DNA from 3 places in the Pseudoduganella plicata genome. Region 3 is predicted to be linked to each of the others. Evidence: riboswitches for the same ligand, from Rfam matches in the RefSeq annotation. Region 3 holds a riboswitch; each other region holds the start of a gene.
What was found. A riboswitch is a leader RNA that binds a small molecule or an ion and turns the genes downstream of it on or off. The one in region 3 is predicted to bind cobalamin.
Positions count from the first base shown of each region.

Region 1: it holds a riboswitch for cobalamin, as region 3 does, so the genes downstream of both, E1742_RS13090 (TonB-dependent receptor) here and E1742_RS19810 (TonB-dependent receptor plug domain-containing protein) in region 3, are expected to answer to the same signal.
Region 2: it holds a riboswitch for cobalamin, as region 3 does, so the genes downstream of both, E1742_RS01315 (CbtB domain-containing protein) here and E1742_RS19810 (TonB-dependent receptor plug domain-containing protein) in region 3, are expected to answer to the same signal.

Region 1 is NZ_CP038026.1:2,999,899-3,007,141, reverse strand. It holds gene E1742_RS13105 (hypothetical protein) at 147-515, shown strand; gene E1742_RS13100 (DeoR/GlpR family DNA-binding transcription regulator) at 588-1,358, shown strand; gene E1742_RS13095 (MFS transporter) at 1,355-2,506, shown strand; gene E1742_RS13090 (TonB-dependent receptor) at 2,514-4,601, opposite strand; cobalamin riboswitch at 4,730-4,946, opposite strand; gene E1742_RS13085 (hypothetical protein) at 5,118-5,555, shown strand; gene E1742_RS13080 (hypothetical protein) at 5,552-5,839, opposite strand; gene E1742_RS13075 (DUF488 domain-containing protein) at 6,066-6,599, shown strand; gene E1742_RS13070 (hypothetical protein) at 6,652-6,870, opposite strand; gene E1742_RS13065 (hypothetical protein) at 6,870-7,243, opposite strand, start outside.
Region 2 is NZ_CP038026.1:319,089-326,331, reverse strand. It holds gene E1742_RS01335 (putative cobaltochelatase) at 1-482, opposite strand, end outside; gene E1742_RS01330 (cobaltochelatase subunit CobN) at 479-4,522, opposite strand; gene E1742_RS01325 ((2Fe-2S) ferredoxin domain-containing protein) at 4,515-4,853, opposite strand; gene E1742_RS01320 (CbtA family protein) at 4,857-5,648, opposite strand; gene E1742_RS01315 (CbtB domain-containing protein) at 5,639-5,830, opposite strand; cobalamin riboswitch at 5,974-6,202, opposite strand; gene bluB (5,6-dimethylbenzimidazole synthase) at 6,273-6,920, opposite strand; gene E1742_RS01305 (MaoC family dehydratase) at 6,952-7,243, opposite strand, start outside.
Region 3 is NZ_CP038026.1:4,485,587-4,492,829, reverse strand. It holds gene E1742_RS19840 (phosphoethanolamine transferase) at 1-184, opposite strand, end outside; gene E1742_RS19835 (sensor histidine kinase) at 252-1,493, opposite strand; gene E1742_RS19830 (response regulator transcription factor) at 1,480-2,169, opposite strand; gene cobT (nicotinate-nucleotide--dimethylbenzimidazole phosphoribosyltransferase) at 2,218-3,252, shown strand; gene E1742_RS19820 (adenosylcobinamide-GDP ribazoletransferase) at 3,258-4,037, shown strand; gene E1742_RS19815 (histidine phosphatase family protein) at 4,040-4,597, shown strand; cobalamin riboswitch at 4,592-4,832, shown strand; gene E1742_RS19810 (TonB-dependent receptor plug domain-containing protein) at 4,903-6,780, shown strand; gene E1742_RS19805 (FecCD family ABC transporter permease) at 6,838-7,243, shown strand, end outside.

The DNA.
Region 1 (7,243 bases), 1.5 Mb from region 3:
CAGCCGTTTGATCCTGTCGCGCGATAGCGCCGAGTGCACCCTGGGGACGCTGCCGCCAGGGCGAATCGGCGTCCGCTAGAAAACGCGCCAGCCCGCTCCGGGCTGCTATACTGTATAAACATACAGTATTATTTCTGGTCGGCATCATGAGAATCAAAATGGTCAAACTGCGCATGGGCGGCATCTCGCTGCCCAGCCGTGTCCTCGGCGACCGCGCCGCGCCACGGTTCGGCGAACTGCGTATCCTGGACACGGACGACCAGGGCCTGCGTCGCCCCGTCAAGCTGGCCCGGCTGATGGAACACGGCTCGCCCGTCATACGCGAAACGCTGCTGGAGCCGCGCATCCTGTGGTGCGGCGATGGCAGGTTTACGCTGACGGGCTTCGAGCGCATCCGCAACCGCAACGGCGAAATCGTTGAGTACGCGCAGTCCTGGCTCTGCGAGATCGACTTCAGTCCGCCACCCGATCCACCCCGGGACACGCTACGAGCGGCACCCTACAAAGATCGTTGATGCCCGTCTTTGCGTTTTCTTTGCATGTTTGTTCGTGTATGCTTGCACCATCACACAAGATGGAGCAAGCTTATGCAATTGGCGGAAGAGCGGCGGCGACTGATCGTCGCGGCGGTCGATAGCGACGGAAAGGTGCTGGCAGCCGAGCTGGCGCAGCGCTTCCAGACGTCCGAGGACACCATCCGGCGCGACCTGCGCGACCTCGACCTGGCGGGAAAACTGCGTCGCGTGCATGGCGGCGCCATCCGGCGTGCCGGCGGCGAGGCGGCGTTCGACCAGCGCGAAAGCACGGATCTGCCGCGCAAGGCATTGCTGGCGCACGCCGCTCGCGCGCTGTTGCGGGCGGGCGACACCGTACTGATCGACGCAGGATCGACCAACCTGGCGCTGGCCCGCCAGCTCGACGACGGCTGCGCGGCGACGATCGTCACCAACAGCCCCCATATCGCGCTGGCGCTGGGCGAGTTCCGCCGGACGCGTGTCATTCTGCTGGGTGGCACCTACTCCGCGCAGTGCGGCGCCGTGCTGGGCGCCCGAACCCTGGCCGATATCGAGCAGCTGCGGCCGGATTTGTGCATCGTCGGCCTGTGCGGTCTCGACAGCCAGCGCCTGGGCGCCTCCGACGGTGAGGAAGCAATACTGAAACGCGCGATGCTGACCGTCAGCGCCCGCCGCGCCGCCGTGGTCGTCAACGGCCGCTTCGGTGCTCCGGCGCCGTTCCTCCTGGGCACCCCCGCCGAACTGGACCATCTGGTACTGGAGGCGGACGTTCCTGCCGACCAGGTGGCGGCATTGCGTGACTTGGCCGGCGGCCCCGAGCTGATTTTTGCGGAGAAACCATGAGGACCACACCTGCCATCGGCCCAGCGCGCTGGGCCATCTCCACGATCTTCCTGCTGAACGGTGCCGGCATCGGCCTGTGGGCAGCGCACGTGCCGGTCGTGCAGGCAAGGGCAGGGCTCGACACCGGCGTGCTGGGCATGTTGCTGTTGACGATCGCCGCGGGCGCGATGGCGGCCATGCCGATCGCGGGCTGGCTGACGGCACACTGGGGCACGCGCCGCACCACATTGCGGGCGGCCTTCCTGTTCGCGCTGACGACAACCTTGTTGATTGGCACGTCGCACGTGGCCGGCCTGTTCGTGGCCGCGTTCGCGTTCGGTGCGGCCAACGGCGCGCTGGACGTCTCGATGAACGCCAACGCCAGCGAAGTGGAGATCGCGCGCGGCACCCCGACAATGTCGTCGTTCCACGCCTTCTTCAGCCTGGGAGGACTGATCGGGGCGGCGGGCGGCGGCCTGATCGTCGAGCACGGCTTTGGCGACGGCCGCGGCGCGCTGGCGTTCAGCGTCGTGGCGATTGCCGCCGTGTTGCTGACGGCACGCCGCGTACTGAACACGCCCCCGCACGGCACTGGCGGAAGCCACTTCGCGCTGCCCCGTGGACCCGCGCTGTTCCTCGGCCTGCTGGCGCTGCTGTGCATGGCCGTCGAAGGCGCGCTGGTCGACTGGAGCGCGCTCTTGATGACGGAACGCACGGGTGCCACGCCAGGCTCGGCGGCGCTGGGCTATTCCGCTTTCTCCATCGCCATGGCCGCCTGCCGTTTCGCCGGCGACCGCCTGACGGTAAAGTTCGGCTCGCCGACGTTGATGATCGCCGGCGGCATCTCGATCCTGCTGGGGCTGTTGATCGCCGTGATAAGCACGCACTACGCCTTGTCCGCCGTCGGCTTCGCGCTGGTCGGGCTGGGCGCGGCCAACGTTGTGCCGCTGATTTTCGCCGCGGCCGCCAACATCCCCGGCACGGCGCCGGGGGTGGGCGTGGCGACGGCGGCCACGGTCGGCTATACGGGCCTGCTGCTGGGCCCGCCGGTGATCGGCTGGATCGCCGCGCAGACCAATATCGCGGTGGCGCTGGGCATATTGTCGTTGGCCGGCGTCGTGATTGCGTTCAACGCCGGCGTCGTGCGCGCGCACGGCAGCGCGCGCTGAGCCCGTTCTAGTAACGCCACTGCACGGTCAGTTCGGCATGTCGCCGGTCCCCCAGCAGGTACTGCGTGCTGCCATAGGACGTGCTGGCGTACAGCTTGTCAGTGAGGTTGCGCAGATTCAGCTGCAAGAGCGTGTTGCGGTTGACCTGCCAGCCCAGCGTGGCGTCGAACACCGTGTAGGCTGGCAGCGCCTGCGTGTTGCCGTTGTCGATAAACCGCTCGCCCACATGGCGTGCGCCCACCCCCGCGCGCCAGTCGGCGCTCCTGTAGCTGAGCCAGAGGTTGGCCGAGAGACGCGGCACGTCAGCCGGCCGGTTGCCGGCGCGCGACACGTTGCCGCTTTCGAGCAGCGTATCGAATTGCGCATCGGTCCAGGCCGCATTGGCATCGAGGCGCCAGGCCCGCGCCAGGGCAGTGCTGGCGCTGATCTCGGCACCGCGCGACGACTGCGATCCACCCTGGATCGACAGCGCCGGGTTGGACGGATCGCGGGTGACGATGTCGTCCTTGCGGATCCGGTACAGCGCCGCCGTCCATTCGGCCTTGCCATTGTTCAGCGATTGTTTGAAGCCGCCCTCGATCTGGCGCGACCGCGTCAGCTTGTAGCGGGCATTGGCCAGGTTCAGCGACAACAGGCTCGTCAGCGGATCGCTGCCCGAGCTGACTTGCCCGTACAGCGACGCCTGCGGCGCCAGTTTCCACGTCAGGCCGATGCGCACGGCATTCGATCGCAGCGTGGCCGCAAAGCCGGGCGCACCCTGCAGGCTGACCCGATCGACCTTGTAGCGGTCATGGCGCGCGCCTACCAACAGCAGCAGCCGTTCGCTCAGATCGTATGCATCCTCGATATAGAACGCGTGCGTGGTCGTGTCGGTGGCGAAGTTCGGCCGCAGCGGGTCCGGGCTGTCGAACCTGCCGGGATCGACATCGGTCGGCGTGACGGTGGAACTGCCGCCGTACGGCGAATTATTGCTGTGTTCAAAGTTGACCGTGGCCGCCTCCCAGCCGGCCACCAGCCGGTTGCCGCCGGCGTTCCAGCGCACTTCGAGGCGATTGGCGGTCTGCTCCTGGCGGTGGCCGATGGCGATGTAGTCGCTGCGCCGTACCACGTCCGCATCCGCATCGTAGGCATAGGTTTCCACGTCGCGCCAATGGCGGCGCGCCTTCATGTAAGCGAGTTCGTTGCCGACGGTCAGCGCGGGAGACAGGCGCCAGGACAGCCGCGCGACCGCCTTGTCGTCGACGAGTTCGATGTCGGCATCGGCCACGTTGTAGTTTTCGTCGCGCAGGTGCCCGGCCAGCCTGCCGTTCACCAGCGGCGTGCCGAAGTAACGGCGCGGCTTCTGTTCGGCGTGATCGAGCTGCAGGTCCAGGTCGATGTCGGACGTCAGCGCATACGTCATGCTGGTGAGCAGTTTGCCGTGACGGGATTCGCCGCGATCGACAAAGCCGTCGCTCCGGTCGGCATAGGCGTCGATGCGGAAAGCGCCCTTGTCGCCGATGGCGCCAGTGCCGCCGACACCGGCTCGCACTGACCGGCCACCGCCGATACCGGCCATGGCCTCGAACGACGCGACGGGCCGCGGCGCCTTGCGCACCGCGTTGATGGCCGCGCCCGTGCTGCCGCTGCCGTACACCACCGAGCCGGGCCCGCGCAGCACCTCAATATAGTCATAGCCCCACGGGTCGGACGGATACGTGGCGGTGCCGGAAGCCACCAGCAGCCGCTGGCCGTTTTCCAGCATGGCGATGGCGTCGTTGCCGGCAAAGCCGCGCGCCGAGTAGGCGATGCCGTTGCCCGGCGAACTCGTATCGGTCAGGCCCGTGCCGCGGGTGATGGCATCCTTGACCTGCAGGTCGCCGCGCGCCTGCATCGTGGCGGCGCTGAGCGACTCCACGCTGGCGGGAACGTCCTGCGCGCCCAGGTTCAGGCGGCTGGCGGTGCCGGTCTGGCGCGCCAGGCCCAGGCCGTCCTGCGTGACAGCGCCCTGGATGGTGACGGTGGGAAGAAACTCGGCCTGCTGGGCCGAGGCATGGGAGGCGCACAGGAGTGCAATGGCGGCGGTGCCGCGAAGGTGGTTCGGGTAGGTACGCAATTGAGTCAACCGTTAAGAGCATGTGGGCACAGGCGGCCGTGTTCCTCCGGCGCGCGTGGTCACGCAATGCGCTATCGGCAAAGGAAGAAAATCGGCAGCCAACAGACAAGACCGCACCCCGGGTCCTGCACAGGCAATCGTGACTGGCCGGTCTTCTGGCTTGCCGTCATCCTTCCCTGACCCTGCCTTCCCATGCAATGCACAGTGGCGTTCGGTCAACGTCGTCAGGCCTACAGCAGCGGGGGCTGCGCCGGACTGGCGGGAGATGCAATCCCCCGCGTCACCGGCTTCCCGTTTCACCCCGCCGCCGACAGGCGGAAGGGCACCATTCACGTAGTGGCGGCATTTTACCCGTACAAGTCGGGCAGTTGCCAGCCCGTGCTCTCGCAGCCGCAGGAAATGGTTCAACCGATTTCCACAGGCCTTGAGCCGGACCATCGCCTGCGCAGATTGCTGTCGCAGGCGCATGAGTCGCTGCTATGTTGGACGGCAGACCGTTTCAAGATGGAGGATCCCATGACACCACAGCAGGCCGCGCAGATCATCGAACACCTGGCGCTTGGCGTCGATCCGCGCACCGGCGAAGTGCTGGGCGAAGGGGACATCTGCACGGCACCGGAAATCATCCGCGCGCTGTTCCTCGCCCGCAATGCCTTGTTGCCGCCACCCGCGGTGTCCGCCGCGAGGCCACGCAAGACGCCGTTCGTGCGCAACGGCGTCGAGTTGCCCAATGTCGGCAAGAAGTGGTCGGGCGACGACGTCGATACGCTGCTGCGGCAGTTCGAAGCGGGCACGCCACTCGGCCAGATCGCCGTGCAGCTGGGAAGGACGGACGGCAGCATTGTCGCGCGGCTGGTGCATGCGGGTGTGCTGCCGGATCGGGAGACGGGCTATACGCTGCTGAAGGCGCATCGGGAGGAGGGGGGCGGCGAACACCCACCGCCGCCCGACTAGTGTGGGATCGGCGCGCGGATGCACTCGTCCATGGTGGGCGCGGCACCGAACTTCATCGTGTAGAGGAAATCGGCGGGAAGACCGCCTACGGTTTTCCTTTCGCCTGAACGAAGCTGAAACGGCGGTACCGCCTGGTCATAGCGGCACGTCCGCTCCTTGGTGCCGTCGCGCAGTAGTTTTTCCTGGCAGAGCGACGTCACGAAAAGATAGTGACATCTGCCACCTGCAGCGACCGTGCAGCTGACGTCCATGATGGACGTGCCAAGCCGCGTCACGGTGGTCACGGGCGCGTTCGTCGCACACGAAGCGATCGGATGGACGCACGCGAGTGCGATGATGGGGGCGTAACGGAACACACATGGGATCATGGCCACAGGTCCTCCAGATGGAAATGAAGACGCTATCAGAAAATCTTGTCCGAAAATGCGTACATTCTCACCGTAGTAGGCGGCGCCACCGTTTCCACAGCCAGGCGAGAATAAATGCCACCGACAACCACGTCCACGCGTCATGTCCACCGTATTCACCATTGGCCACTCGAACCGGCCGATCGAGGAGTTCCTCAGTCTGTTATCGGAGCACCGCATCGAGCTGCTGATCGACATCCGCACCGTACCGAAGTCGCGCCACAATCCCCAGTTCGGGCAGGACCTGCTGCCGCCTGCGCTGGCCGATGCGGGCATCGGTTACGAATACATCGGTGCCCTGGGCGGCCTGCGCCACGCGCGCAAGGATTCGCCCAACAGCGGCTGGCGCAACAAGTCGTTTCGGGGGTATGCCGACCACATGCAGTCCGATGAGTTCCTTGCCGGCGTCGACGAAGTCATCGTCCGGGCCACTGATCGCCGCTGCGCATTGATGTGTGCGGAAGCCGTGCCGTGGCGCTGCCACCGCTCGATGGTGGCGGATGCGCTGACCGTGCGTGGCATCCCCGTGGAACACATCATCAACCGGGGCAACACGCGGCCGCACGTGCTGACGTCGTTTGCGCATGTGGAGGGTTTGCGTATCGGCTACCCGCCCGAGGCGGATGCGGTTGATTGAAGCGGCTGGGCTGTTCAGCGACCTGAAGACCAGCTGTGGCAGCGCCGCGTGGTCAAGACGAGCGCCTGGTCCGGCTCATCCAGGCCGCGATGAACGCAGCGACGATCCCGGACAGCAGCCAGCAAACAAAGAAGGTCTCGGCCGCGCCGGGCGCATGATCCCAATAGCTGTCGTGACGGTCCAGGAATATAAATGCCCACACGAGCAACCCACCCCATGCAACCACGGTGGCGAGGGTAAATCCGAGAGCAGCATACAGAAAAGTGTTCATCAGCCTTGACTACGCAGCAGTTCGACCTTGCGGATCAGCTCTTCGCGGGCAAGGTCGAGGCGCACGGGATCGGTTCGCGAGGACAGTGTCCCGCGCTCCTTGCGGCCCAGGAAATAGGCGATCCGTTCGGCATTGGCACCGGAAGGATGCGGCAAGCCGTCAAAAATCTGCTCCTGCGACAGCGCGCCCTGATCGGCGAGCCAGCGCAGTCCCTCGGCCACCGCCGGCCCGAGGGGAACGAAGATGGCATGGCCAAGCGCCGCCGCCTCGTGCGCGAAGTACTGCCCGATCTGCCGGCGCAGGAACGGCTGGGAGACCGGCGCCGGCGTGCCGCTGTAGTTGACGCCATGCCGGCTGACGGGATGGCGCAACA
Region 2 (7,243 bases), 1.7 Mb from region 3:
CGCTGCACGCTGTTGACGCCCATCGCGGCCACATCCAGCAGCACGTCCACCAGGTGGTCGGCCAGCAGGTTGACTTCATCGATGTACAGCAGCCCCCGGTGGGCCGAAGCCAGCAGCCCGGGCTGGAATGCGCGCGCGCCGCCCTGGAGCGCGCTGGCGATATCCAGGCTGCCCAGCACGCGGTCTTCGGTCGCGCCCAGCGGCAGGGTAACAAACGGCACGTCGGATGCCTGCGGGGTGCCGTCGCGGCATATGTCGCAGGGCTCGGCGCGGTGGTCGGGCGCGCAATTGAAGGCGCAACCGGGCACACGGGCGACGGGCGGCAGCACGGCAGCCAGCGCGCGCGCGGCCGTGCTCTTGGCCGTGCCCTTGTCGCCGCGGATCAGCACCCCGCCGATGGAGGGATCGACGGCGCACAGCATCAGCGCCGTGCGCAACTGCGCCTGGCCGACAATGGCGCTGAACGGGAAGATTGTGCTCATCTTATTGACTCATTCGATTGACCGCTGCGTGCCGTCTCGCCGCGTTCTTCCAGCAAGGCTTCGCTTTGCAGATACAGTTCGCGCAGCCGTTCCAGCGTGGCCGGATCCGGCGCCGCCCACATGCCGCGCCCCGCCGCTTCCAGCAGGCGTTCGGCAATCGCGTTCTGCGCCCATGGATTGGCTTCTCGCAGGAAGCGCGCCATGTCGGCATCGAACGCATACGTCTGCGCCACGCACTCGTACATCCAGTCGTCCATCACGCCGGCCGTGGCGTCGTAGCCGAACAGGTAATCGACGGTGGCCGTCAGTTCCAGCCCGCCCTTGTAACCGTGACGCTGGATGCTGGCCAGCCACTTCGGATTGACGACGCGCGAACGGAACACCCGCAGCGTCTCTTCCTTCAGGTCGCGCACCTGCGCGCGCGACGGATCATGGCTGTCGCCGAAGTAATGGCGCGGCTGCTGGCCCGACAGCGCGCGGATCGTCGCGATCATCCCGCCGTGGAACTGCAGGTAGTCGTCGCTGTCGAAGATGTCGTGTTCGCGGTTGTCCTGGTTGTGCAGCGCGATCTGCACGCCGGCCAGACGCGTACGGAACGCCGCCCGCTCATCACCGCCCTGCGTGCCGCGCGCATAGGCGTAGCCGCCCCAGTTGACATAGGCCTCGGCGAAGTCGCTGTCGCCTTCCCAGTTGCGATGCTGGACCAGCGGCAGGATGCCGGCGCCGTAGCTGCCCGGCTTGGCGCCGAAGATGCGGTAGCCGGCGCGGCGCGCGGCTTCGCCTTCGTCGATGCCGCTGCCGATCGCTTCCGCCAGCTCCGCCAGGTAATGCTTGCGCACGAAATTGTCCGTCGGCGGCTCGTCCAGCGCGATCACCTGCTGGACAGCGTCGTCGATCAGGTCGATCAGCTGCGGGAACGCGTCGCGGAAAAAGCCGCTGATGCGCGTGGTGACGTCGATGCGGGGCCGTTTCAGCTCCGCCAGCGGAACGATCTCGATGCCGCACACCTGCCGGCTTTCGTGCCGCCAGACGGGCCGCACACCCAGCAGGGCCAGGATCTGCGCCACGTCGTCGCCGTGCGTACGCATCGCGCTGGTGCCCCAGATGCTGATGGCGACGCTTTCCGGCCAGCCACCCGTCTCGCGCTGATAGCGTTCCAGCACTTCGCGCGCGAGTTGCTGGCCGACGCGCCAGGCCGATTGCGACGGCACGCTGCGCGGGTCGACGGAGTAAAAATTCCTGCCTGTCGGCAGAATGTGGGCCATGCCCCGTGTAGGGGAGCCGCTCGGACCGGCCGGCACGTAGCGCCCGGCCAGACCGGCCAGCAGATTGTCGATCTCGTCGCTGGCGAGACGCAATTTCGGCACCAGCTCGCGGCAGGCGAAGTCCAGTACCTGGCGGATCGCGTCGAAACGCGCGGGACCAGCAACGGTGGCGCGTGGCGCCGGCGCCGGCGCCGCCGTTTTCGGGCGCGGGCGGCCCAGTTGCGTGACGACGCTGGCGCGGCTGCGCGCGGCCGGCTGCAGGCGTCGCGCCGCATCGTCGTCAAGCGTGCCGAACACGCGGTCCAGCACCGCGTCGATGGCGGCCGGCGCATAGCCGGCCGCACCCAGTTCGACAAACAGGCGGCTGCACAGGATCTCCACCGCATCGAGCGCGTTGGCGCGCGATACCACGGCGCGGCCCGCAAGCCGCGCCAGGCTTGGCGCTGCATTGATGCGCTGGCCGTCGGCGCCGGGCGTCGTCAGCAGCATGTCGACCGTCAGCCCGAACAGGCCGGCCACCGCCGCCTGCAGGCCGGGCACGTCCAGGTTCGGCAGGCGGGTCAGCGAGACCAGCATGTCCGGCATCTGGGCGTCGTCCGGGCAGCGGCCCAGGATGTGCAGGCCGTCGCGGATCTGCGCGGAACCCAGTTCGCACAGGTAGCCGTCCAGGTCCTCGATCAGGTGCGCGACGTCCGAGCCGCCCATCGCCGCCAGCGCTTCCGGCAGGCCATGGTCGTGCTCGTGCTCGTGATCATGACCGTGGTGGTGATCATGGTCGTGATGGTGATGGCCATGACCGTGTTCATGGTCGTGATCGTGGTGCAGCAGCCGGGCCCGCATGTCGGCGTCCAGGTTGGTCTGCTTCACGAGGTCCCAGATCTGCTGCTGCAACAGCGGCAGCTTGGCCGGGTCCAGCACTTCAACCTGGTAGTACTCGTCCACCAGCTGCGTCAGCTGGGCCAGTGCACCGTAGGTGTCGGCCGTCGTCATCGGCGGCGTCAGGTGGTCGACGACCACGGCGTGGGCGCGCCGCTTGGCCTGCGAGCCTTCGCCCGGATCGTTGATGATGAACGGGTAGAACAGCGGCAGGTCGCCCAGCAGGGCGTCCGGGAAGCACGCTTCCGACAGGCCGACACCTTTCCCGGGCAGCCACTCCATCGTGCCGTGCTTGCCGACGTGGACGATGGCATCGGCGCGCCATTCGTCGCGCAGCCAGCGGTACAGCGCGTAGTAATGATGCGTCGGCGGCAGGTCGGGCTGGTGATAGATCGCGTCCGGGTCCATGCCGTAGCCGCGCGGCGGCTGCAGCGCCACGAACGCGTTGCCCAGGTCGATGCCTGCCAGCGCCAGGTGGCCGTCGTGGACATACGCTTCGCCCGGCGGCGGCCCCCATTGCGCCGTCATCCTGTCCTGCAGCGACTGCGGCAGCTCGGCGAACCACTCGGCATAGCGCGCCGCCGGGACCCTGCCGGCGGCGCCGGCCAGCTGCTGCGCCGTCACATACAGATTGTCGTACGAGCAGCGCGCCACCAGGTCGTGGATCAGGGTCGTGCCGTCCGCCGGCAGGTCGCCGATGGCATAGCCCGCATCGACCATCCCGGCCAGGATGCGCATCAGCGATGCCGGCGCGTCCAGCCCGACGGCGTTGCCGATCTGCGCGGCCTTGCTGCTGGAATTGGTAAACATGAAGGCGACGCGCTTGTCCGCATTGGGCACGCGGCGCAGGCGCGCATAACGGGCGGCCACGCCGGCAATGCGGGCGGCGCGATCGGCCAGCGGCGCGTATTCGACTGCCTCGCCGGGCAACCCGGCCGCGCCTTCCTTGAACGACAGCGGCACGGTGATGATGCGGCCGTCGAATTCGGGCAGCACGACGTTCATTGCCGTATCGAGGGGATTCAGGCCGCGCGTGGAGGCTTCCCACTGCGGCAGGGTCATGCCGCTCGTGATGGCCTGCAGCACGGGAACGTCCAGCTTTTCCAGCACGCCGACGGACCAGCCGGCCGGCGTGGTGCCGCCCGGCGTGATCTCGCCCATGGCAAACGACGTGGTGTTGATCAGCACATCGACTTGTGCGGCAATGAAGTAGCGCAGCGCTTCCGGCACGCCTTCGCCGGCCCGCAGCGACGACGTGAACACGGGCAGCACGTCCATGCCGCATGCTTCCAGCGCCGCCAGCAGCGCGTCGACAAAGCGCGTGTTCCCGCTCATCCAGTGGGCGCGGTAGAACACGATGCCAACGCTGGGCCGGGAAATGTCGCGCAAAGCCAGCCAGTCGGGCAACGCGGCGCAGGACGGCAGGTCGGGATGATAAATGCCGTGCTCCGGCAGCGGCTGGGCGGGCTCGAAGCCGTAACCCGTCAGCAGCAGGTGATCGGACAGGTAGCGCAGCAATTGCGCCAGATTGGCGCTGCCGCCCGCATGGAAGTACGCGAGCGCCATCTGCAGCACGTGCGCCGGCACGGTGGACACGGCGGCCAGCTCGGGATCGGGTTCGCCGGTGCCGCTGACAACGATCAGATGCCGGCCCTGCCGGCGCGCCTTTTCCACCAGCTCGCCGAAGCCGGCCACGCCGCCCAGGCGGCCCAGCACGCGCACGACAATGACGCGGGCGGCGCGCAGGGCGCCGTCCAGCAGTCCGGCCGCGTCCTGTTCTTGCAGGTTGACGCCGGCCACCGGACCGAAACCCACCGGCAGTTGCGCGCACGCCTGGTGCAACACGGCGAGGTCGTTCGAGGCATGCGTCAGCAGTGCGAGACGCGCGATATCATTCATTCTTTGGCTCCGGTGCGCAGGTATCGCCCTCGCCCAGGCGGTGGAAGATCAGGTCCACCACTTCGCGACCGCCCACGAGATGCTCTTCGACGATGCGCGCCGCCGCCGCTTCGTCCACGCGCTGATACCAGACACCTTCCGGATACACGACCAGCACCGGGCCGCTGAACTTGCACGCGACCATGCAATGCGTGCGCGTGCGTTTGACCGCCAGCTCGGGACGCGCGTCGATCAATGCCCCCATATGCTCGAACACCGCCTGCGCCCGGCCTTCGCCGGGCGTGCAGCGGGGGCCGACGCACATGAACACGTGCCGGTCATGAGCGCGCATCGGTCAGCGAGCGCCGTTGAAGCGATGGTGGAAGTGACCCGTCAACGCGCCCAGCGCCAGCCAGAAGGCTGCATTGGCCAGCGCGGAGGCGACGATAAATGCGCGCGCCAGCTCGGGCGGCGCGACACCGCCATGGACGGCGGGTTGCGGCGCACCGACCAGGTGCGGCACGGCCAGCAGCACGACGGCAAGCACCTTCAGCGACCAGTGACGGCCCCACACCAGCAGCGCCAGCGCCGCAGCCATGCCACCGGCGGCGCACAGCCACCACGCCTGCCGCGCCACCACGGGCGCCGCCTGCGTGCCGGGCAGTTCCGGCGGCAGCCCCAGCGATGGTGCGATAAAGAAGACGGCGTAGCCGGCCGCACCCCAGAGCAGCCCCTGGCGCCAGTTGCTGTCCTTGCCGCGCAAGGTCAGCACGGCCGACAGGAGCAGCGCGTAGCCGACCGCCATGCTGACATCGGCCAGCGCCGTGAACGCGGTACGCTCGAAGCCGGGCTCCGGCTGCCAGCCGCCGTGCTTGTGCCCATCTTTGTGCCCATCTTTGTGCGCATCTTCGTGCGCGTGCTCGTGCTCGTGCGCCTGCTCGTGCGTGTGCGTGTGCGTGTGCGCGGCGACGGGCTTCGCTTCGGCCGCGACCTCGTACGTCTCCGCGGTGCGGATGATTTCCGTCACCTGCAGATGCTGCACGCCCGTCAGCAGCAGCCCGGCCACGATGCCGGCGGCGGCCCCTGTGGCGACGATGCGGCTGAAGATGCCGGGGCGCCGCGTTGGCAGCGCAGGGCTCAGTGGCACGGGAAGCCCGCCGAGTGGCGGCTGTCGTGCGCCGCGTTGTGCAGTGCTTCCATCGGCGCAAAGCCGGCGCCGAACAACAGCACGATGCCTAGGCCGGCGGCCGCGAGCGCGGGCAGCAGCGTATCCTTGAGCGTACGCGGCGCGGTGCCGATATGGGACGTAGGGACGTTTGGTGCGGACATGGGAGCCTCCGGATGCAGGTCGGTGTTACCTTGGTTTTGCCTGGACTGGGGAGGATGGTGCGGAAGAGACGCTGGACGCCGGCGGGGCAAGGATTCATGCGGCCGATGCAGTTCCTCATCCGTATCGCCCTCCGCAATACAAACGCGCTGTACTGCTTCGGGCTGGTTTCCGGACTCGCGAGTGGCGTCGGCATGACCGCCTGGCGCCGCGCCTTCCCATGCATGACAGCATAGTGGCCGATTGCGGCACCTTCGACTCGCTTACCGTTGCGGGGGCAGCGTCGGCATTGCCGCCCTGGCAGGACGGCGCACCGACTTCCCAATTAAATCCGGACACGAGGGTGTGCGGATACCGGAAGCTAAACTACCGGCGCAGTATAGGTGCGCTCGCATGCATTTGCAAGCTTTGGCGCGGGCACCTGCCAGGTCAGGGACCTTCGGACTACCCGCCCCACCGGTTCTCGAACACGATGTCGGCCAGCGCGTGCCGCGCATCCCACCCCTCCATCTCCAGCATCGGCGCCGGATAGAACTCGGCCACATGGCCGACGCACAGCACGGCGATCGGCTGGCTTCCCGGGGGCATCGCGCACAGCTCGCGCAGCCGCTCCGGCTCGAACAGCGACACCCAGCCCACGCCGATGCCTTCCGCCCGCGCTGCCAGCCAGAAGTTCTGGATCGCGCACGCGGCCGACGCCAGGTCCATTTCCGGCATCGTGCGCCGGCCAAAGACATAGTCCTCGCGCCGGTCGATCAGACCGACGACGAGCACTTCGCCGCAGGTCAGGATGCCTTCCACCTTCAGGCGCATGAATTCACCGGAACGCTCGCCCAGCGCGGCGGCCGTGCGCAGGCGCTCCGCATCCACCTCGGCGTGGATCGCGCGGCGCAGCGCGGGATCGGTGATGCGCAGGAAGCGCCACGGCTGCATCAGGCCCACCGAAGGACCATTGTGGGCTGCGGCGATGAAACGGGCCAGCTGGTCCTGCCCGATCGGACCGGGCACGAAGTGGCGCACGTCGCGGCGCTCGCGGATGGCGCGATAGACGGCTTCGATCTGGTCGGGTGGATAGGCGTTTGGATTGTGCATCGCCGCATTGTACCCACGCCCGCGCGCCGCGTCAGTAGCGCCGCATCACGAACTCTGCCACGCAGACGGGCTTGCCGCGCCCTTCGTTATCTTCGCTCTCCATCGTCACGTGCCACACGACCTGCACGCAATCGGCCAGCGGCTCGACGGCGGCGATGCCGAAGCGGCCGCGGAGGCGGCTTCCCGACGGCACGGCGGCCGGGAAGCGCACCTTGTTGACGCCATAGTTGACCGTCAGCCGCGCTTCCCCCAGCGACACGCAGCTGGCCAGCATTGCCGGCAGCAGCGACAGGGTGAGGAAGCCGTGCGCTACCGTGCCGCCG
Region 3 (7,243 bases):
CATTGAACAGCAGTACCAGCATGAGGAACGCACCGAGATACATCGGCACGTTGCCGGCATGGACGCCGCCCGTGGCCGACGCAAACGTCTTCCAGAAACTGGCGTTGTAGGCCAATACGAGAAAAGCGGACGCGCCCAGCGTCAACATTGGGCCGCTGACGCGCGGCAGGGAAACAGGTTTCAAGGTACGGGCTCCGAAGGACAGGTATCGAAGATAGCCGCCGTCGGGTAAACGCCACGTCAAGCACCGGTTAAGTGCTCGTTAATTCTTCCGGAAAGTGAATTTCAAAGCGTGTGCCAGCCGCCCGTTCGCGCAACGCCAGCGTGGCGCCAAGGTGTGCGCAGATCCGTTGTACCAGTCCGAGACCCAGGCCGGTGCCGGACGAACCGCGCGCATCCGCCGGAATCGGTTCGTTGTTCAGGCGTGCCCGCGCCGCCGCCGGCAGGCCGGGCCCGGTGTCCTCGACGATCACCGCGCGGCCCGACAGACTGACCTCCACGGTGCCCCGTTCCGTGTACTGACAGGCGTTGCGCACCAGGTTGCCGATAGCGGCCAGCACCAGCTCACGCACGCCGTGAATGGTGAAATCGTCCCCGCCCGTGTAAGTCAGCGCCAGCGGCCGGCCAACGACCAGCGGCTGGTACCTGGCCACTTCAGCGCGGGCCAGCGCCGCCGCCGACATCCCCGCCCACTCCAGCTGGTCGGGCGCGCGCGCGAGGCGCAGCAGCATGCTGGTCACGTCCGTCGCTTCGCGCGCGGCGCGGTAGATCCGTTCGGCCGGCGCGTACAGCGCCGGCTCGCGCTCGGTCTGCGCCATCAGCACCTCGGCGGCGCCCGCGATCACCGTCAGCGGCGTGCGCAACTCGTGGCTGACGTCCCCCGTGAAAAAGCGCTCGCGATCGAGGAATTGCCGCAGTTCGCCCGTATGGCCGGCGATGGTGCGCGACAGCAGCCCCAGTTCATCCGCACGCTCTCCCATCGGCAGCCGCGACGCGCGCCGGTCCACCGCCTGGGCCAGTTCGACGATCGGGTTGACGACGCGATTGCCCACGTAGCGGCCCAGCATCAGCGAGCAGCCCAGGAAGCCCAGGAACGCCACGCCGAACATGGAATACACGACCAGTTCGATCTGCTCGTAATCGCTGTCATGATCGACCACGACGAATTCGCCCAGACCATCGTGTCCTTTCAATACGTGCAGATCGACCCCATCCACCTCGATTTCCTGGACCCCGTCCGGCAGGCCGCGCAGCGAGCGGGGAATGCCCGCGCCATGGTGGAAGCTGATCCCGGCCGGCATCTCGACGGGCAGCTTGCCTGCATAACGGGGACTTGCCCACGACGCAACCTCCTCCAGCCGCTCGTCGACCAGGCGCACTTCGATCCCTTCCACCGCCACGGCGGCGATGATGGCGAAAAACAGCGTCGACGCGGCGGCAAACTTCAGGTAGGCGACGGTGATCTGCCGCCGCATCGATTCAGGTTTGCTCATCGGACGTCACCAGCTTGTAGCCGATGCCGGAAATCGTGCGCAGCATCGCGAAGGGATACGGTTTGTCGAGCGCCTGCCGCAGCGCATGGATATGCACACGCAACGCATCGCTGTCCGGCGGGTTGTCGCCCCACACCTCATGCGCCACCGTGTCGCGCGACACCACTTTAGGCGCTTCCTTCATCAGCAGTTTCAGAATCGTGTAGCCGGTTTTCGTCAGCGCCAGCGGCCGGCCGGCGCGCCGCGCCTCGAATGTCTCCGTATCGAACGACAGTTCGCCCACCGTCAGCACGGCGCTGCCGCCGTGCGAGCCGCGCGCGCGGCGCACCAGCGCGCGCAGACGCACTTCCAGTTCGACCAGCGAGAACGGCTTGACCAGGTAGTCGTCCGCGCCGCTGTCGAAGCCCGCCACCTTGTCCTGCAGCGTGTCGCGCGCCGTCAGCATCAGCACCGGCGTGGCCTTGCGCAGCTCACCGCGCAGTTTCTGGCACAGTTCCAGCCCGTTCAGGCCAGGGAGCATGACGTCGAGTACCACGGCGTCGTACTCGTGCTGGGCGGCCAGCGCCAGCCCGCCATAGCCGTTACCGGCGAAATCGAGCACGTAGCCTTTCGGTTCCAGGAAACCATACAGGTTGGCGACGATGTCGGGATTGTCTTCGATGATGAGCAGGCGCATGCGCCATTATAATTCCGGTCTTCCGATCACGCCTGCCACGCCACCGCCATGACGCTTCCAGCCATCGTCTCCCCCTTTCAGCCCGACCTCGCCGACCGTCTGGCGAGCGCCATCGACAACAAGACCAAGCCGCTGGGCAGCCTGGGAATGCTGGAAGCGCTGGCGCGGCAGATCGGCATGATCCATGGGACCACCACCCCGGCGCTGGCAGCCCCCGCCCTGCTCGTCTTCGCGGCCGACCACGGCATCGTGGCCGAAGGCGTATCGGCCTATCCGCAGGACGTGACATGGCAGATGGTCGAAAACTTCCTGGCCGGCGGGGCCGCGATCAATGTCTTCGCCGCGCATAACGGGTGCGCGCTGCAGGTCGTCGATGCCGGCGTCGCCCATGAGTTCGGGCCGCGTGCGGGACTGGTCGACCGCAAGGTGGCCCCGGGCACGCGCAATTTCGCGCACGAACCGGCGATGACGTCCGGCCAGTGCGCGCGGGCGCTGGAGCACGGAATGGCACTGGTGGACGCCTTGCCCGGCAATGTGATCGGCTTCGGCGAGATGGGCATCGGGAACACGACAGCCGCCGCGGCGCTGATGCACAAGCTGACCGGAATACCCGTCGCCGCCTGCGCGGGCGCCGGCACCGGCCTGTCCGAAGCGGGCGTGCGGCGCAAACAGGAAGTCATCGAGGCCGCTGTGGCCCGGCATGCCGGCGTTACCGCACCGCTTGACGTGCTGGCCACGTTCGGCGGCTTCGAGATCGCCATGATGGCAGGCGCCATGCTGCGCGCGGCCGAACGCCGCATGGTGCTGCTGATCGACGGCTTCATCGTCACCAGCGCACTGCTCGTGGCGGCGCGGCTCCAGCCCGCCATCCTTGAATACTGCGTCTTCGCGCACTGTTCCGGCGAAAATGGCCACCGCCGGCTGCTCGAAGCGCTGGACGCGACGCCGCTGCTGAACCTTGGCCTGCGCCTGGGCGAAGGCACGGGCAGCGCGCTGGCACTGCCGCTGCTGCATGCCGCCGTCAACTTCCTGAACCGGATGGCCACGTTCGAATCGGCCCGCGTCAGCGAACAGTCGGCCTGACGGCAATGGCCCCGCTCCTGCACCAGCTGCGCCTCTTCTTCACGGCGCTGCAGTTCTTCACGCGACTGCCCGTTCCGCGCTGGGTGGGCTTCGAGCCGGACTGGCTGCATCACGCGTCGCGCTACTTCCCGCTGGTCGGCCTCGTTGTCGGCGCGGCTGCCGCAGCTATCTACTGGGCGGTGGCGCTCGTGCTGCCGCCGGCGGTGGCGGTACTGCTGTCCACCGCAGCGTCTATTTATATGACGGGCGCCTTCCACGAAGACGGCTTTGCCGACGCCTGCGATGGCCTGGGCGGTGGCGTCACCCGCGAACGGGCGCTGGAGATCATGAAGGATTCGCGCATCGGCGCGTATGGCGCCATCGGTATCCTGTTGCTGCTGGCCGTGAAGTGCACGGCGCTGGCGCACCTGCCGCCGCTGCAGGCCATGGCCGCGCTGATCGTCGCCCACCCGCTTTCCCGGCTGATGGCGGCAAGCCTGATCTGGCGCATGGATTACGCGCGGGCCGAAGGCAAGGCCAAGCCGCTGGCGCAGCAGATGAGCGGCAGCGAATTCGCGATTGCCACGCTGTGCTGCGCGCCGCCGCTGCTGCTGGCCGCCCTGGCAGGGCCGCTGCATTGGCACAACCTCGCGGTCGGTATCGCGGCGATGGCTGCGACTGCGCTCTGGTTCGCCCGCAAATGCGCCCGCCGGCTGGGCGGCTATACGGGCGACTGCCTCGGCGCCGTGCAGCAGTTGTGCGAAGCCGTGTTCTATCTGTGCGTGCTGGCCGTCCTGCCGGGCTGACGATGGAACTGCTCCTGGTTCGCCATCCCCGTCCGCTCGTCGACACCGGCATCTGCTACGGCAGCAGCGACCTGGCGGTGGCGCAGGATGAGCTGACGCGCGTGCACGCATCGCTGCGGCTGCCGCACGCGCCCGTGTTCAGCAGCCCCTTGCAGCGTTGCGCCGCGCTGGCGCGGCTGCTGTCGGCCGACGTGGCGTTCGACGCCAACCTGGCCGAGATGGATTTCGGCGCCTGGGAGGGGCGCGCATGGGACGACATCCCGCGCCGGGAAGTCGACGCCTGGGCCGCCGACCTGCTGCGCTACCGCCCCGGCGGCGGCGAGAACGTGTTCGAAGTGGCGAGGCGTGTTGCCTGCGCCATGGACACGATCCGTCACCACGGCACCGGCACGGCAATCGTCATCTGCCATGCCGGCACTATCCGGCTGATGACTGCTCTCGCCTCAGGCACACCGCTGGCGCAGGCCGCGCTGGCCGCTGCCGCCACGCCGCACCAGATCGCGTATGGCGCCGTCACGCGGGTGTGGGCGGGCGCCGGGGACGGGCCAATGCCCGTATAATGACGGGGTTTTGGTGCCCGCGTCCGTCTCTCGGACGCAGTTAAACGGGAAATACGAAGCCGCGTCAGGCATCGGTCGCGCGGCCAACGTATGCTGCCCCGCAACGGTAAGCAGGCCGCCGCGCATCGCGCGGCAGCCGTCTTCAGCAACCACTGTGCATTGTCGCGACGACGCATGGGAAGGTAAGACGGCCATACCTGCCAGCCCGGATACCGGCCAGGACCCAGGTGGAAGCGCCGGCGCGCGCTTCTGTTCCATCCGACCCGCGGGGAAGTGGGCCGGTTGCACATTGAAGAAGATTTACCATGACCTCTCCCGCAACACCCCGCGCCACGCGCGCGGCGCTCGCCGTTTCTGCCACCTTCGCCGTTTCCGCTGCCTTTGCCGCACCAGGCGCCATCGCCCAGACCACCGCCATCGATTCCGTCATCGTGACCGCCAGCCGCACGCCGCAGCTAGCCAGTGAAGTCATCGCCGACACGCTGACGATCTCCGCGCAAGACATCGCCAACGCCGGCGTCGGCTCGCTGACGGAGTTGCTGCAGCGCCAGCGCGGCCTGGAAGTGACCCGCAACGGCGGCCCCGGCACCAACGCCAGCGTACTGCTGCGCGGCGCATCCGCGAACCAGAGCATCGTCTTGGTGGACGGCGTGCGCATCGGTTCCGTCTCGGGCGGCGCGGCCAACTGGAGCGCGATTCCGCTGTCGGCCATCGACCATATCGAGATCGTGTACGGCCCTCTCTCCACGCTGTATGGCGCCGACGCCATCGGTGGCGTGATCCAGCTGTTCACCAAGAAGGGCAAGGGCGCCCCGGCCGTCACCGCATTTGTCGGCGCCGGCAGCGACGCCACCTATGAGGCAGATGCGGCAATCTCCGGTGGCACCGACCGCGTGAGCTACTCGCTCTCCGTCGGCAAGGAACTGTCCGAGGGCTTCTCGGCCACGCGCGCACCGTCCTCCAGCTACAACCCGGACGACGACGGCTATCACCGCAAGAGCGCCGCCGGCCAGGTTTCCGTGCAGCTCGCGCCCGGCCACGAGGTCGGCGGCGTCTTCCTGTACAGCGACACGACCGCCGACTACGACAGCGGCGCTTTTGACGCCTACAGCACGCAGGTGCAGAGCAACTTCGCGGCCTACTCGCGCAACCGCATCACGCCCAAGTGGACGATGTTCCTGCAGGCGGCGCAGTCGCGCGACAAGTCCGGCTCCTTCTACGCGCCCGGCCCGTTCGGCGGCAGCCAGATCGACTCGAAGCAGACCACGTTCACGTGGCAGAACGACATCCGCATCGGCAGTGACAATCTGCAGCTGCTGGCCGAACACCGCAAGGAAGAGGCGGACGGGACGACGACGGAACTGAACAAGGAACGCACCACCAAGTCGTATGCCGCGACCTACAGCCTGAAACGCGGCGCCCACCTCGTCAACATCGGCGTGCGCAACGACGACAGCTCGCAGTACCACTCGCGCACCACCGGCTCGCTCGGCTATGGCTACCGCGTCAGCGACGCACTGCGCGTCGAAGCCAGCTTTGGCACCAGCTACCGTGCGCCCACCTTCAACGAGCTGTATTACTCGGGCTACGGCAACGAGAACAACCGCCCCGAGAAGGGCCGCAATGCGGAAATCGGCGCACACTACAACGACGGCACGACGGAACTGGGCGCTGTCTACTATCACAACAAGCTGACCGACCTGCTGGTCAACACGACGCCGTGCCCCTTCCCGAGCGACGAGAAGAACGACTATACGTGGGGCTGCGCGTACAACGTCAACAAGGGCCTGCTGGAAGGCCTGACGCTGAACGCCCGCCGCCAGTTCGGCGCCTTTTCGGTGGCTGCGGACATTGACTTCCAGGACCCGCGCGACGAAACGACGGGCAAGCGCCTGCAGCGCCGCGCCAAGCGCCACGCCAACGTGATCGTGGAATACGTCAACGGCCCCCTGACCGGTGGCGTGGAATGGCACCTGTCCTCTGCGCGCTTCGACGATGCCGCCAACCGCAACACGCTGCCGGGCTACGGCACCGTCAACCTGTACGCCACGTACCGCTTCGCGCGTGACTGGTCGGCGCTGATCCGCTGGAACAACGTGGCCGACAAGGCGTATGAACTGGCGCGTTACTACCAGACGGGCGGCTCCACGGCGTTTGCCGGCGTGCGCTACGGCTTCAAGTAAGTGTGCTTCAACGGCCGGGGCACGCTGCCCCGGCCGCGCAGGATAATCAGGACAATCATGCACCCAACCTCGGCCAATCTGCGCTCGCGTGCCGGCATCATCGTTGCCGGCTTGCTGCTCGCTTGCGTCGGCAGTGTGCTCTTCGCGGGGATGACGGGTTCCGTTTCCATTCCGCTGGCCGACCTCCCCGGCGCGCTGGACGAGTTGCTGCATCGCCGTCCCGACTCGCTGGCGGCTACGCTGCTCGACCTGCGCGCCAGCCGTGCGCTGTCGGCCTTCGTCACCGGCGCGGCGCTGTCGCTGGCCGGCGTCATGATGCAGGCACTGCTTCGCAATCCGCTGGCCGATCCCTACGTGCTGGGCATTTCGTCCGGCTCGGCCGTCGGTGCGCTGGCCGCGCTGATGGCCGCATGTGCGGCCTGGGTTGTCGACGCCGCCGCGTTTGCCGGTGCCGTCGTCATTT